3 regions of the Pseudomonas sp. GM24 genome follow, and region 3 is predicted to be linked to each of the others. Evidence: riboswitches for the same ligand, from Rfam matches in the RefSeq annotation. Region 3 holds a riboswitch; each other region holds the start of a gene.

Region 1 (4,281 bases), on a different contig from region 3:
ATGTCGACTGATACGAAGTTATCGCGAGCAGGCTCACTCCTACAGTTGTTTGTGCATGGCGAAAATTATTTGCTGGCCGACACTCGCCACACCTTGTTGCCGACATCATCCGCCACCAGCAAGCCACCCTGCTGATCGATCACCACGCCCACCGGGCGACCGAGTGCATTCTCGTCCTTGTCGAGGAAACCGGTCAGCACATCCACCGGTTTGCCACTCGGCTTGCCACCGGTAAACGGCACGAAAATCACTTTGTAGCCACTGTGCGGTTTACGGTTCCATGAACCATGCTGGCCGATGAACGCGCCTTCCTTGAACTGCGCCGGCAGCGTGTTGCCCTCGGCGAAGCTCAGACCCAGTGAGGCGGTGTGCGGTCCGACTGCGTAATCCGGGGCGATGGCTTTGGCCACCAGGTCCGGATTTTGCGGCGACACACGCACATCGACGTGCTGGCCGTAGTAGCTGAACGGCCAGCCATAAAAACCACCGTCCTTCACGGAAGTGATGTAGTCCGGCACCAGATCACTGCCGATCTCGTCGCGTTCGTTGACCGCTGTCCACAGCGCGCCACTGACAGGCTCCCAGGCCAGGCCATTGGGGTTGCGGATGCCCGAGGCAAAGATGCGGTGATTGCCGGTCGCCCGATCGACTTCCCAGATCGCCGCGCGGCCTTCTTCTTTATCCAGACCATTTTCGCCGACATTACTGTTCGAGCCGACCGTGACGTACAGTTTGCTGCCGTCCTTGCTGGCGATGACGTTTTTGGTCCAGTGGTGATTCAGCGTGCCGCCGGGCAGATCGACGACCTTGATCGGCTGCGATTTGATCTCGGTCGCGCCGGGTTCGTAGTTGAAACGCAGCAGGCGATCGGTATCGGCGACGTACAGGTCATTGCCAACCAGGGTCATGCCGAACGGCGAGTTGAGGTTTTGCAGAAACACCGTGCGGGTCTCGGCGACGCCATCGTGATCGGCGTCACGCAGCAGGGTGATGCGGTTTGGGCTTGGCACGCCAGCGCCAGCCTTGCCCATGACCTTCTTCATCACCCAGCCGCGAATCCCGCTGCTGTCATCCGGTTTTGGTGGGGCATTGGTTTCCGCTACCAACACATCGCCATTGGGCAGCACATAGAGCCAGCGCGGATGATCGAGGCCTTCGGCGAATGCCGCGACCTGGGTGCCAGCCGCCGCTGTCGGTTTGCCGCCGTCGGGCCAGCCGATCGCCGGGGCGATATTCACCGTCGGGATCAGGGTCTTGTTCGGTTCGGGCAGCTTCGGTGACGGGCCGGTGCCGTCGGAGACTTGCAGGCTGGAGGTTTCACCGCAGGCGGCGAGTCCTCCGGCGAAGGCGATGACAAAAACGAGCTGGGGCTTGCGCATTGCTGATCTTCCCTATGAATGCATTCCTAATCATAGAGGAGGGCGCAAGCCCGATGGTTCAACTGCTCAACCGCGCGCTTCCTTGAACAGCACGGCGATGCCCGGGTGATAATTGCCGGCTTCGCTGCGTAACTTGCGGTAGGCGTAGGGGAAATACCAGGCGACCGCGCAAGTGTGTTCCTTTTGCAGGTCGTCGACCATGTCCTGCAGCTCTTCGGGGCTGGCGCTGTGCTGGGCTTTTTGCGGCGCGACAAACAGGCAGCCGAGCTTGAGGTCGCTGGCGTAGCTGATGCGTTTGGCGTCGTTGGTGATGTCCAGCAGGGCTTGGGTCAGATTGAGGTTGGTAACCTTTGGCCAGCGCTGGGTGGCCTGGATAAAGGCGCGGTCTTCGGCGCCGGCCAGAAACAGATCAGCGCGGGCATTGCGCTCGCCTTCTTCATTCTGCTTGCGCGTGGCAGTGTCGTTCAAAGTCACCAGCTCGGCCATCCAGGCCGCCGCCGAGAGCAATCCGAGATTGGCTTTCTCGTCATGCCAGTAAGGGGTGTCGCCGTCGCCGCGCACGGCGTTGTAACGGTCGATACAGTCAAACCAGCGTTCAAGCACCGGGCGCAGGAATTCCAGGCGCGGGTTGCTGATGATCATGCCTTGCATCGTCATCATCCTTTATTGTTGTAGTGGGCTTTTCGGGAAAAGCATGGCTCTTTGATATCATTTGTATCAGTGTGGCACAAGATTGGCGTCAGATAATTGATCGGCGGCAGTTATTCGCCCGATGACCGCCTCTTTAATTGACGCTCCACCCCCAACCCTCTAACCTTCGCGGCTTGTTTCAGGTGCTCTGTGACCTGCGTCGACAGAGTGAAACAGGGAAGCCGGTGAGGGTTGTCTTCGCACGAAGAACCACCACGATCCCGGCGCTGCCCCCGCAACGGTAAATGAGTGAAAACTGCGCCTTGAGCCACTGCCTCGAAAGAAGCGGGAAGGCGCGCAGTCAGGCGAAACGCCGCTCATGAGCCCGGAGACCGGCCTGATCCATCCAGCGGCATCACGGTGGGCGATGCCAGGCTTTTTGCCGTCTATTCTTGTGCCTGCCCGCCGTTATCCAGCCTCAACGGAGAGCTCCCCCCATGACCGATTCCCCCGAGCGCGACGAACGCCATCTGGCGCGTATGCAGCGCAAAAAAGCCGTGATCGACGAACGCATCGCCAACTCGCCTGACGAGTGCGGGCTGGTGCTGGTGCTGACCGGCAATGGCAAAGGCAAAAGCAGCTCGGCGTTCGGCATGCTCGCCCGCGCCATGGGCCACGGCATGCAGTGCGGCGTGGTGCAGTTCATCAAGGGCCGCAACAGCACCGGCGAAGAGTTGTTTTTCCGCCGCTTCCCTGAGCAAGTGCGCTTTCATGTGATGGGCGAGGGCTTCACCTGGGAAACCCAGGATCGTCAGCGCGACATCGCCGCCGCCGAAGCCGCGTGGGCCGTGTCCCGCGAACTGCTGCGCGATCCGTCGATCGGTCTGGTGGTGCTCGACGAACTCAACATCGCCCTCAAACATGGTTACCTCGATCTCGATCAGGTGCTCAGCGATTTGCAGGCGCGTCCGCCGATGCAGCATGTGATCGTCACCGGTCGCGCGGCCAAGCCGGAAATGATCGAAATGGGCGACACTGTGACTGAAATGGGCATGCTCAAACACGCCTTCCAGGCTGGCATCAAAGCGCAGAAAGGCGTCGAACTTTGAATCAGCCACGTCACTGCCCGGCGGTGCTCATCGCCGCGCCGGCTTCCGGTCAGGGCAAGACCACCGTCACCGCCGCACTGGCCCGTTTGCATCGCAATCAGGGGCGCAAGGTGCGCGTGTTCAAATGCGGCCCGGACTTTCTCGATCCGATGATTCTCGAACGCGCCAGCGGTGCGCCGGTGTATCAACTGGACATGTGGATGGTCGGCGAGCAGGAAAGTCGTCGTCTGTTGTGGGAAGCCGCCAATGAGGCGGATCTGATTCTGATCGAAGGCGTGATGGGCCTGTTCGATGGCACGCCGTCCAGCGCCGATCTGGCGCGGCACTTCGGCGTGCCGGTGCTTGGCGTGATTGATGGGACGGCCATGGCGCAGACATTTGGTGCGCTGGCGCTGGGCCTGGCGAAGTATCAGCCGGATCTGCCGTTTGCCGGTGTCCTGGCTAATCGTGTCGGCACTTTGCGCCATGCGCAATTGCTCGAAGGCAGCCTCACGGAAGGTTTGCGTTGGTATGGCGCGTTGTCCCGTGAGACCGGTATCGAACTGCCGAGTCGTCATCTCGGCCTGGTGCAGGCCAGCGAACTGAATGACCTCGATGTGCGTCTCGATGCCGCCGCCGATGCATTGGCCAGCAGTTGCGAGGTAGCGCTGCCACCGGCCGTGGAATTCGCCGCGCCTGATGTGATCGCTGTAGAGCCGCTGCTGAAGAATGTGCGAGTCGCCGTTGCCCGTGATGAGGCGTTTGCCTTCACCTATGGCGCGAGTCTCGATCTGCTGCGGGCGATGGGCGCCGAGTTGAGTTTCTTCTCGCCGATCCGCGACACGCAATTGCCTGAGGCGGACAGCCTGTATTTGCCCGGTGGGTATCCGGAATTGCACCACGTTGCGTTGTCGCAGAACACCGCGATGCTGGAGGCGATTCGTGCGCATCACGCAGCGGGCAAACCGTTGCTCGCCGAATGTGGCGGGATGCTGTATTTGCTGGATTCTTTGACTGACGTTGAAGGCACTCGCGCTGAGTTGGTTGGGCTGCTGAAGGGCGACGCGGTGATGCAAAAACGTCTGGCTGCACTGGCGCTGCAAGCAGTGGATTTGCCGGAAGGATCGTTGCGTGGGCACACTTATCATCATTCGTTGACGACGACTGAGCTGACGCCGATTGCG
Region 2 (4,281 bases), on a different contig from region 3:
CGGGTACACCGTCACAATCGGCCCCAGATTGCACGGAAACTGGCAGTGCGTGCGCGTCAGGAGGACGCCGCCCGGCGTCTCGATGCGATCGTGCGCCAGCAAATGCCGGCGCAGGGTTTTCCATAACTGCAAGGCGCCGCGCTGGGTGCAGCGCGGGCCGGTGCAGAGGAACACATGGCGCGCATGCTCGGGCACATGCGACCAGTCCGGGTGCGTATCGACGCCGTCGACGGTTTTGATTTCACTCATCAGAAGCGGTACGTGTAGCGTACTTCGGAGGTGAACGGCCGGCCGAGGTTGTCGACGTTGCTCGAACGGCTGGTGACGTAGTCGCGGTCGAAGAGGTTTTCCACCAGCAGACTCACCCGGTGTTGGTGGGCGTTGTCGAGGTAGCGATAAGCGTCGGCGTCGACCACCGAATAATTGCCGTATTCGACTTGCTTCGAGCTTTTGATATCGCGGATGTAACGGATCGCACCGCCAACGCCCCACAGGCGATTTTCCGATTCATAACCCACCCGCGAACGGGCGAAGAAGCTCGGGATGTCGTTGATGGTTACACCGGTGCGCGACTCGGTGAGGTTGCGGGTCATGTCCGCTTGCAAACTCCACTGATCGTTGAGCGCCAGTTTCGCGTCCGCCTCGAAACCGCGCATCTGGATCGTGCCTTCACCGTTGACCCACTGAATGTCATCGAGGGTGATCAGGTCGTCGATCTTGCGTTTGAACAGGGTCACGCTGGCGCTGAATTCGCGATCCAGCAGCAGGCCCTTGTAGTCGACACCCAGCTCCGTATTGCGGCTTTTTTCCGGTTTCAGGTTGCGGTTGCCGATCTCGTCGCCCGGCTCGTTGACGAACAGTTGCTCGGCGTTCGGCAGTTTGTAGGCGCTGCCGTATTGACCGCGCACCGACCAGTTGTCGTTGAGGTCATACAGCGAAGTGAGCATACCAACTGTGGCACTGTCGCCGCCGTTCATGGCCTCGTGACGCACGCCAATACTCGGGTGCCAGTCGGGCAGGGCGTCGATCTGCGGGCGCAGTTGCGTGTAGAACGCATGGGCTTCGGCCTTATCGTTGTCGATGATCAGCACGTCGTCCTGGCCCTTGAACCACTGGTTTTCGCTGCCGAACACCAGCACATGGCCGCCGGGCAATTCAGCCTTGCCTTCGGCCTGCACACCCCAGTCGGTGAAGCCCCAATAGTCGTTGTGATTAATGACCTTGGTGCCGCCGCCATTGACGTTGTTGACCCGGGTGTAGCGCGTGTCCCAATCGTTGATATGGCCTTTGACGAAGTAGCTCAGGCGCTCGTTGAGGGTTTGCTCGAAGGTCGCCGTAGCGATTTGCTGCACGCGGTCGTTGGTGGTTTTGTGGTTGTCCACCGGGCGGGCGAAGTCGAGATTGGCGTCGGCGTATTGGTAGAACAGTTCCAGCCGCGCATCATCGCCAAATGACTGAATCGCCTTGCCGCCGAAGGTGGTGACTTCGTAGGCACGGTTCTTCCCAGAATCGTTTTTCATGTCGCGGTTGCGATACGGCTGATAGCCGTCGGAGACGTTGTGACTGACGTACGCCAGCAAACCCAGGTCGCCGAATCCGTTAGTGAAGATATTCTCGACCCGCGCATCCTCGGTGGTACCGCCAAAGCTGTCCACGCCCAGATTCACTTCGCCGACGGCTTTGCGCGATTGCGGGCTGCGGGTGACGATGTTGATCACGCCAGACACAGCCTGAGTACCGAACAACAGGCTTTGCCCGCCCTTGAGCACTTCGATGCGCTCGATCGCGTTGGCCGGCAGGGTATCGAGATAGAGGCCGCCGTACAGGCGATTGTTCAGGCGCACGCCGTCGAGCAGGATCAGCGTATCGTCGTTGCGCCCACCGAGCAGCGAATAAGTGCCGTAGTCGAAGGGACCGTTTTTCGGCGCCACGTACAGGCCGGGAATGAACATCTGCATGACGCGGCTGACATCGGCACTGGGGCCGGCGCGCTCGATCTGTTCGCGGCTGACGATCTCGACCTTGCTGCCGAACTTCGCCATGTCGGCGACCGTGGTCGACTCCACCGACGGTGCGGAAACGATTTGCTGATTGAGTTGCAGTGGCGCGTCATCCGCCAGCAACAGAGGACTGCAAAGGCAGCCGAACAAGAGGCTTGGAGCCGAGGTGTAGAAAGGTCGAATCATTGTCTTCTCGAAAAGGATCTTCGCAGAAGAGCATGCAAGAGAAGGCATCGCGCACAGCCAATACCGGCCCATGCCCGCCCACCGCAGGATTTTGCCAAACAGCAATTCAGGCCGGTCTCCGGGCTCGCGCGTATCGAGGCTTTCACCTTCCCATGGCCGTCTAACCACAGTGGTGTATCGAAAGCATCACGCGCATACCGTTGCGGGGGCAGCACCGGACTTGTTCGAAAAGAACGTACCGGTTTCCCGTTTCACCCCATGCACGGCGGCATGGGACACCTGAAACTGGGCGGCATCTGAACATTCGAATGACCGTTCGTCAACTTGCCGATACAGGTACTCGACTCGCGAATTACCAACTTTGGAAATAACTACTAAGGTCTATAGCGGTAATCACAACGCAATATCGCGCGGCGTCGACAGGCGTGAGGGATTCGCCACGTACGCTGAACAGGGAGGTTCTCATGCACGGTGCCAGCGGCCATCCTCACGGTGGGCACGCCCCGCATTTCATTCGCAGCGCTTTACTGGTCGCCATGGCCAACACCCTGATGCTCGCAGACGCTCAAGCTGCGTGCGGGCCTTTGGCGGCGGGTGCCTACAACGTCTCGCAAACCTGTTTGCCGGCGGCCGGCGTCGATGCGTCGATCAGCACGCAGTCGGGCACTACCATTACCACTACGGCGGGTTCCTCGTTGAACAGTCGTGGCAACAATGCCAACACCACGCTGACACTCACTGGCACTACGGTAAACAGCACACCCCCAACGGCCGCCAACGCAGTGTTTGCCAATGTCATCGGCGCGACCGGCAACGCCAGCCTCAGCGTCAATGGCGGGACCAACACGGTGAATGTCGGCGGCAGTGGCCTGGACGCGCTGGCGATCACCAATGCCAGCGCTGGCTCGTCGACGTTTTCGGTGAGTGCCGGCACCACGCTGAACATCCTCAATACCGTGGTCGGCAATGAACACGATGGCATCGACATCAACGCCAGCGGCGGCGGGGCGATCAACCTGAATCATCAGGGCAATGGCCAGATCACGTTGCTCGGCGGCAACGGCGTCTGGACCAAAGCCACGGGCAGTGGCGAGACCAACGTCAACGTCGGCAGTGGCGTGAGTATTCTGGTCAACAACGATGATGCACTCTCGGCCGGTCTTCCGATCATTGACGACACTTTGCCGACTGCCGGCATTGGTAACCACGCCGGCGTGCATACCCGTGCAGTCAATGGCAACACCACACTGATCAACGCGGCGAATGTGCAAAGCATCGGCATGAACGCCTTTGGCTTGTTCACCGAGGGCGGCACAGGCAATACCCGCCTGACCAACAGCGGCAACCTGAGTACCAGCGGCCTCAACGGTTTCGGCATTCGTTCGTTTTCCAGCGTTGGCAGCATCGCCATCGTCAACGACGGCGCCATCACCACCACGGGTGGCGGCGCCCACGGTATCTATGCCAATGACAATGTCGGCGGCAGCGGTTCGATCAGCATCGAGAACAATGCTGCCATCAACGTCGGCAGCACGGCCAATACCGCCGGTTCGCGGGCGATCTACGTGATCAAGCGCGGTACCGGTGATGTCGCGATCACGGGTAGCGGCAATATCAAAGTCCTCGGCGACATCAACACCACCCGGGCCTACGCGATCATTGTCAGCGCCGAAAACAACAATGTGCTGATTGATTACTCGGGCGATCTGTTCGCCAGCGGGTTTGGCGCGGGCGGTATACGGGTCGATTCGACCGGCGGCAATGTTCAGGTCAACTACCGTGGCGATCGCATCGAAACCCTGCACAGCAACGCCAACGGCATCTATGCCTCGACGCAGTCGCCGACGGGCACGGTCAACGTCAATTCCGGCGGCACGATCATCACCCACTCGAACGCTGGCTCGGGCGACGGCACGGGCATTGGTGCTTTTGGTATCCAGGCGCTGACGCTGGGCGGCGACGTGGGTGTCGTGTTCAACGGCCCGCTGATCGACGTCAACGGTCAGGGCGCGGCGATTCTGGCCGGCAATGCCTTCAACTCAGGCAGTGGGCTGGGCACATTGAGTGTCAGTAACAGCGGGGAGTTGATCGCGCG
Region 3 (4,281 bases):
ACAGGCTGCGCCAGAGACGCGTGCGCAGGTGCGTCGCGTCAACGTCGGTGAGCGCCTGCTCGACGATGGCATCGTCCGCCGCCGACCACGGTTGCAGTGCCGACAACCACGGCGTGCGCCCCAACGCTACGGCATCGAACACGCGAATGCCGTCGTCGGTGTCGGCCTGTTGTTCGACCACCGCCAGCTTCTGCGCAATGCTGCGCCGGGCCATTTTGCCCAAGCGCTGACCTTCGAGCAGCACCTCGCCGGCGCTCGGTTCACGCAGCCCGGCCAGCAACTTCAACACGGTGGATTTGCCCGAGCCATTTGGCCCGACGATACCCAAGGTTTCGCCGCGCCGGACGTCAAGGCTGACACCGTTGAGCAACTCGGCGCCGCGTACCTTGAAGCTCAGACCAGAACAACTCAGAACACTGTTCATCGCGCGGACCTGCGGCCAACCAGAATCAAGGCGAACACCGGCGCACCGACCAGCGCGGTAATCACCCCGACCGGAATCACCTGACCCTTGATCAGCGTGCGCGACAGCACATCAGCAGCAATCAAAAACACCGCACCGCCCAAGGCACTGGCCGGCAGCAATCGCGCATGACCCGTACCGAGCAACAGCCGCGCGGCGTGGGGAATCACCAGCCCGACAAAGCCGATTGAACCGACAATCGACACCATCACCGCCGTCACCAGCGCCGCACAACCAATCAGCAAAATCTGCACCCGTCGCACCGGAATACCGAGGGATGCCGCCGAATCCGCGCCAAAGGTAAACGCATCCAGCGCCCGCCGATGCCACAGGCACACGACCAGTCCCAGCAAGGCAACCGGCACTGCCAGCCATACCGATGGCCAGCGCACGCCACCGAGATTGCCCAGCAGCCAGAACATGATGCCGCGCGCCTGTTCGGAGCTGGCCGAACGAGTAATCAGAAACGCCGTCAGGGCATTGAATAACTGCGAACCGGCGATCCCGGCAAGAATGATCTGCCCGGTGCCGCTGGCCGAACCGCTGACTCGCGCCAGCAGAATCACCAGCACGAACGCCGTGACCGCGCCGGCGAATGCACCGACTGACAATGAGATCATCCCCGCGCCAACGCCAAGCAGCGCGACCATCACCGCCCCGGTCGAGGCGCCGGCAGAAATCCCCAGCAAGTAGGGATCGGCCAACGGATTACGCAGCAGCGACTGCAAAATCACCCCGCACGTCGCCAGACCGGCACCGCACGCGGCCGCGACCAGTGCGCGGGTCAGGCGATAGTTCCAGACGATGCCTTCATCGATCGGGTCGAGCGCGTAACCGGCGTTCCACAACTTGTTCGCCAGCACTTGCACGACCACACCCGGTTCAATCGAGGTTTCACCGATGGCCACGCCCGCAACCACTGCAATCAACAGCGTCGCCAGGGCCAGCAACGTACGGATCAGGCTGGCACTCATCGCGACAGGTCATAGCCGTTGATGGCCGTGGCCAGTTGCTCGATGCCGTCGAACATGCGCAGGCTCGCCTGCATGGCCATGGCGTCGAGAATGATGATGCGGTTGTGTTTCACCGCGTCCATGTTGCGTGTCACCGGGTCGCTGCGCAGGAAGGCGAGTTTCTTTTCATAGTCGTCAGCGGGGAAGCGCCGACGGTCCATGCGCGCGATGACGAGGAAGGTCGGATTGGCTTTGGCGATGGTTTCCCAGCCGACCGTTGGCCACTCTTCATCGGACGCCACCACGTTGCGCACGCCGAGGGTGCTGAGCATGAAATCGGGAATGCCTTTGTGTCCGGCCACGAAGGGCTCGATGTCCATTTGTGCACTGGAGAACCACACCAGCGCGCTGGCATCCTTCAGTTGTTTACCTTGGGCGGTGGCAATCGACTTGGCGAGGCTGGCCTTGAGTTGATCATTGAGTTGCTGGCCACGATCCTGGACATCGAAGATTTGCGCCAGTTGGCTCACGCTCTTGTAAATCGTGTCGATACGAAACGGTGCGAGCCGCGTGCCGTCGGCGCCGACGAGGTTGTCCTTGGCTTCGCAATCGGAGGGCAGCAGGTAGGTCGGAATCTTCAAGTCATGAAATTGCTCACGGGTGCCGACCGCGCCTTGCGGGCCGACCATCCATTCCAGCTCCACGGCGACCAGTTCCGGGCGCTTGCCGATGACCGCTTCAAAACTCGGTTCGTTATCGGCCAGACGCTCGATCTTGTCGTCCTGCGGCTTGTACTTGGCCAGCACATTGTTGAACCACAGTGAGGTGCCGACGACTTTATCGCCCAGGCCCATGGCGTAGAGCATTTCCGTGCCGGCCTGGCCGATGGTCACGGTGCGCGTCGGTGCGTGTTGGAAGGTGAGGGTGCTGCCGCAGTTCTCGACCGTCAGCGGATACACCGTCGGGGCCGCCTGCGCCAAGGCGCCAAGGGTCAGGCCGGTGATGAGGGTGGCGATACGGGGCAGCAGCATGGGGCAGTCTCCGAAGGAACCGTACGGGGAGCGGGAAAGTACGGTCTGGAAACACACCATCGAACGCGGTCAGGAAAACAGCGCAAGGCCGGGCATCAAACGAAGACGCGCGCGGCACGATGTCCTTCCCGGACACCCCGCCGGTTAGTAATCACTGTGCCGGCAGGTCTCCTGACTGATGCGTCATCGCCTTGGCTCCGGCCTTCCCGGGGTTCACCCAGTGGCAGTCGTGGAGCAGGCTCGGCACCTACAGTTGCGGGGGCAGTTCCGATCAATGCTGTGCAAGCACCTCGGATTCCCTATTAGTCCCGTTCGGGAACCAGCGGCGGCATGGTAGTCGATCAAGCCGCTGAAGGGGAGACGAATCTGTCGTGGCGAGGATTAGTGCTGGCTCATCAAACCGTGCAAGACGCCTAAACGCAGGCCCGGTTCGGAGGGCAGCATTTGGGCGATGCCGAACACCTTGAACGCCGCCAGCATCAGCACCAGACCGCCGGGCAGAATGCTCTGGCGGTGGGGTTGCAGGCCGGCGAGCTTGAGCTGTTGCACGTTGTTCACTTTCAGCAGAAGTAACGACAGGCGCAGCAGACCGCCGTAGGTGATGCCGTCCTGGCCGAAGTCGTTGAGGCGATTGGCCTTGAGCACTTTGGCCAGCATGCGTGCGGTGCCGGAGGAGCCAATGGTTTGCTGCCAGCCCTGCGCACGATAGCGCCGGGCAACTTTTTCAAACTGCAGGATGGCGAAGCGTTCGGCCGCCTGTAGCGCGCCGGCAGACACATCGCCGCCGCGAAAGAAGCGCGTGCTCAAGGTGCCGCTGCCGATGGCGATGCTTTCGGTTAACAAGGGTTGTGAGCCCTGGCCGAGGATCAGCTCGGTGGAGCCTCCGCCGATGTCGACCACCAGGCGCAGGTCGTCGGCGCTGGGCAAGGCGTGAGTTACGCCGGCGTAGACCAGCCGCGCCTCTTCATGGCCGCAAATGACGTCGATGGGAAAGCCCAGATGCCGCTCAGCACTGGCCAGAAACAGCTGCGCGTTATCCGCTTCACGCACCGCACTGGTCGCCACCGCACGCACCCGGCCGGCCTCGAAACCGCGCAGTTTCTTGCCGAACCGCGCCAATGCCTGCCAGCCGCGATCCAGTGCCAGTGCATCCAGCGCACCGCCATCAAAGCCTTCGGCAAGCCGCACCGGTTCACGCAGGGTTTTCACTTCCTGAATCTGCAGGCCCTTTCGACTGCGCACCGACTGGCCGATCATCAGGCGAAAGGCGTTCGAACCCAGGTCGATGGCGGCAAACAGCGAGGCGTCGTCTTTCATGGGAATCCTTGCAGAGCATCCGTCGCGAGGCTCAAGACGGTTTGCGAGGATTCTGCCGTGATCTTGATGACATCCTGATGACGGGGCAGGGGCGGTTCAATGAATTTGCGGCTGTCATGACACTGTCATTATCCGGCTTCTATGCTGAGGCCAATACATCGCGTGTTCTTAAAGTTTTTGCTGCCGAATTTGGCAGCTTTTTTTTGCCTGCGATTTGGCTGTTGATCGTTCCCACGCTCCGCGTGGGAATGCCTCTAGGGACGCTTTGCGTCCAGTGACGCGGAGCGTCACGGGCTGCATTCCCACGCAGAGCGTGGGAACGATCAGGGGCAGGGGGCTACTCAGCAGGCTTGCGGGGTTTCGCCCCGGGCCAGACGCGCATTGATGTCTTCGATCACCTCGGGCAATTCGGCGATGGTGTCGATCAGGTAATGCGGACGTGAAGGCGCGAACATCTTGCCGATCCGCGCTCGTTCTTCCGCCAGTCGATCCGACGGCAACGCCTTGTATTGCTCAT

What was found. Region 3 has a riboswitch for cobalamin ahead of PMI23_RS16860 (ABC transporter substrate-binding protein). Riboswitches for the same ligand answer to the same signal wherever they lie in the genome.
Region 1: another riboswitch for cobalamin. It lies ahead of cobO (cob(I)yrinic acid a,c-diamide adenosyltransferase); the one in region 3 lies ahead of PMI23_RS16860 (ABC transporter substrate-binding protein).
Region 2: another riboswitch for cobalamin. It lies ahead of PMI23_RS23595 (TonB-dependent receptor plug domain-containing protein); the one in region 3 lies ahead of PMI23_RS16860 (ABC transporter substrate-binding protein).

What each region holds. Positions count from the first base shown of each region.
Region 1 covers NZ_AKJR01000089.1:19,050-23,330, reverse strand. The annotation lists gene PMI23_RS12945 (PQQ-dependent sugar dehydrogenase) at 66-1,379, opposite strand; gene PMI23_RS12940 (hypothetical protein) at 1,446-2,030, opposite strand; cobalamin riboswitch at 2,194-2,424, shown strand; gene cobO (cob(I)yrinic acid a,c-diamide adenosyltransferase) at 2,507-3,118, shown strand; gene PMI23_RS12930 (cobyrinate a,c-diamide synthase) at 3,115-4,281, shown strand, end outside.
Region 2 covers NZ_AKJR01000218.1:22,168-26,448, forward strand. The annotation lists gene PMI23_RS23590 ((2Fe-2S) ferredoxin domain-containing protein) at 1-249, opposite strand, end outside; gene PMI23_RS23595 (TonB-dependent receptor plug domain-containing protein) at 249-2,186, opposite strand; cobalamin riboswitch at 2,279-2,484, opposite strand; gene PMI23_RS23600 (autotransporter outer membrane beta-barrel domain-containing protein) at 2,651-4,281, shown strand, end outside.
Region 3 covers NZ_AKJR01000137.1:8,849-13,129, reverse strand. The annotation lists gene PMI23_RS16870 (ABC transporter ATP-binding protein) at 1-424, opposite strand, end outside; gene PMI23_RS16865 (FecCD family ABC transporter permease) at 421-1,425, opposite strand; gene PMI23_RS16860 (ABC transporter substrate-binding protein) at 1,434-2,447, opposite strand; cobalamin riboswitch at 2,592-2,786, opposite strand; gene PMI23_RS16855 (Ppx/GppA family phosphatase) at 2,829-3,764, opposite strand; gene PMI23_RS16850 (hypothetical protein) at 3,773-4,042, shown strand; gene phnX (phosphonoacetaldehyde hydrolase) at 4,106-4,281, opposite strand, start outside.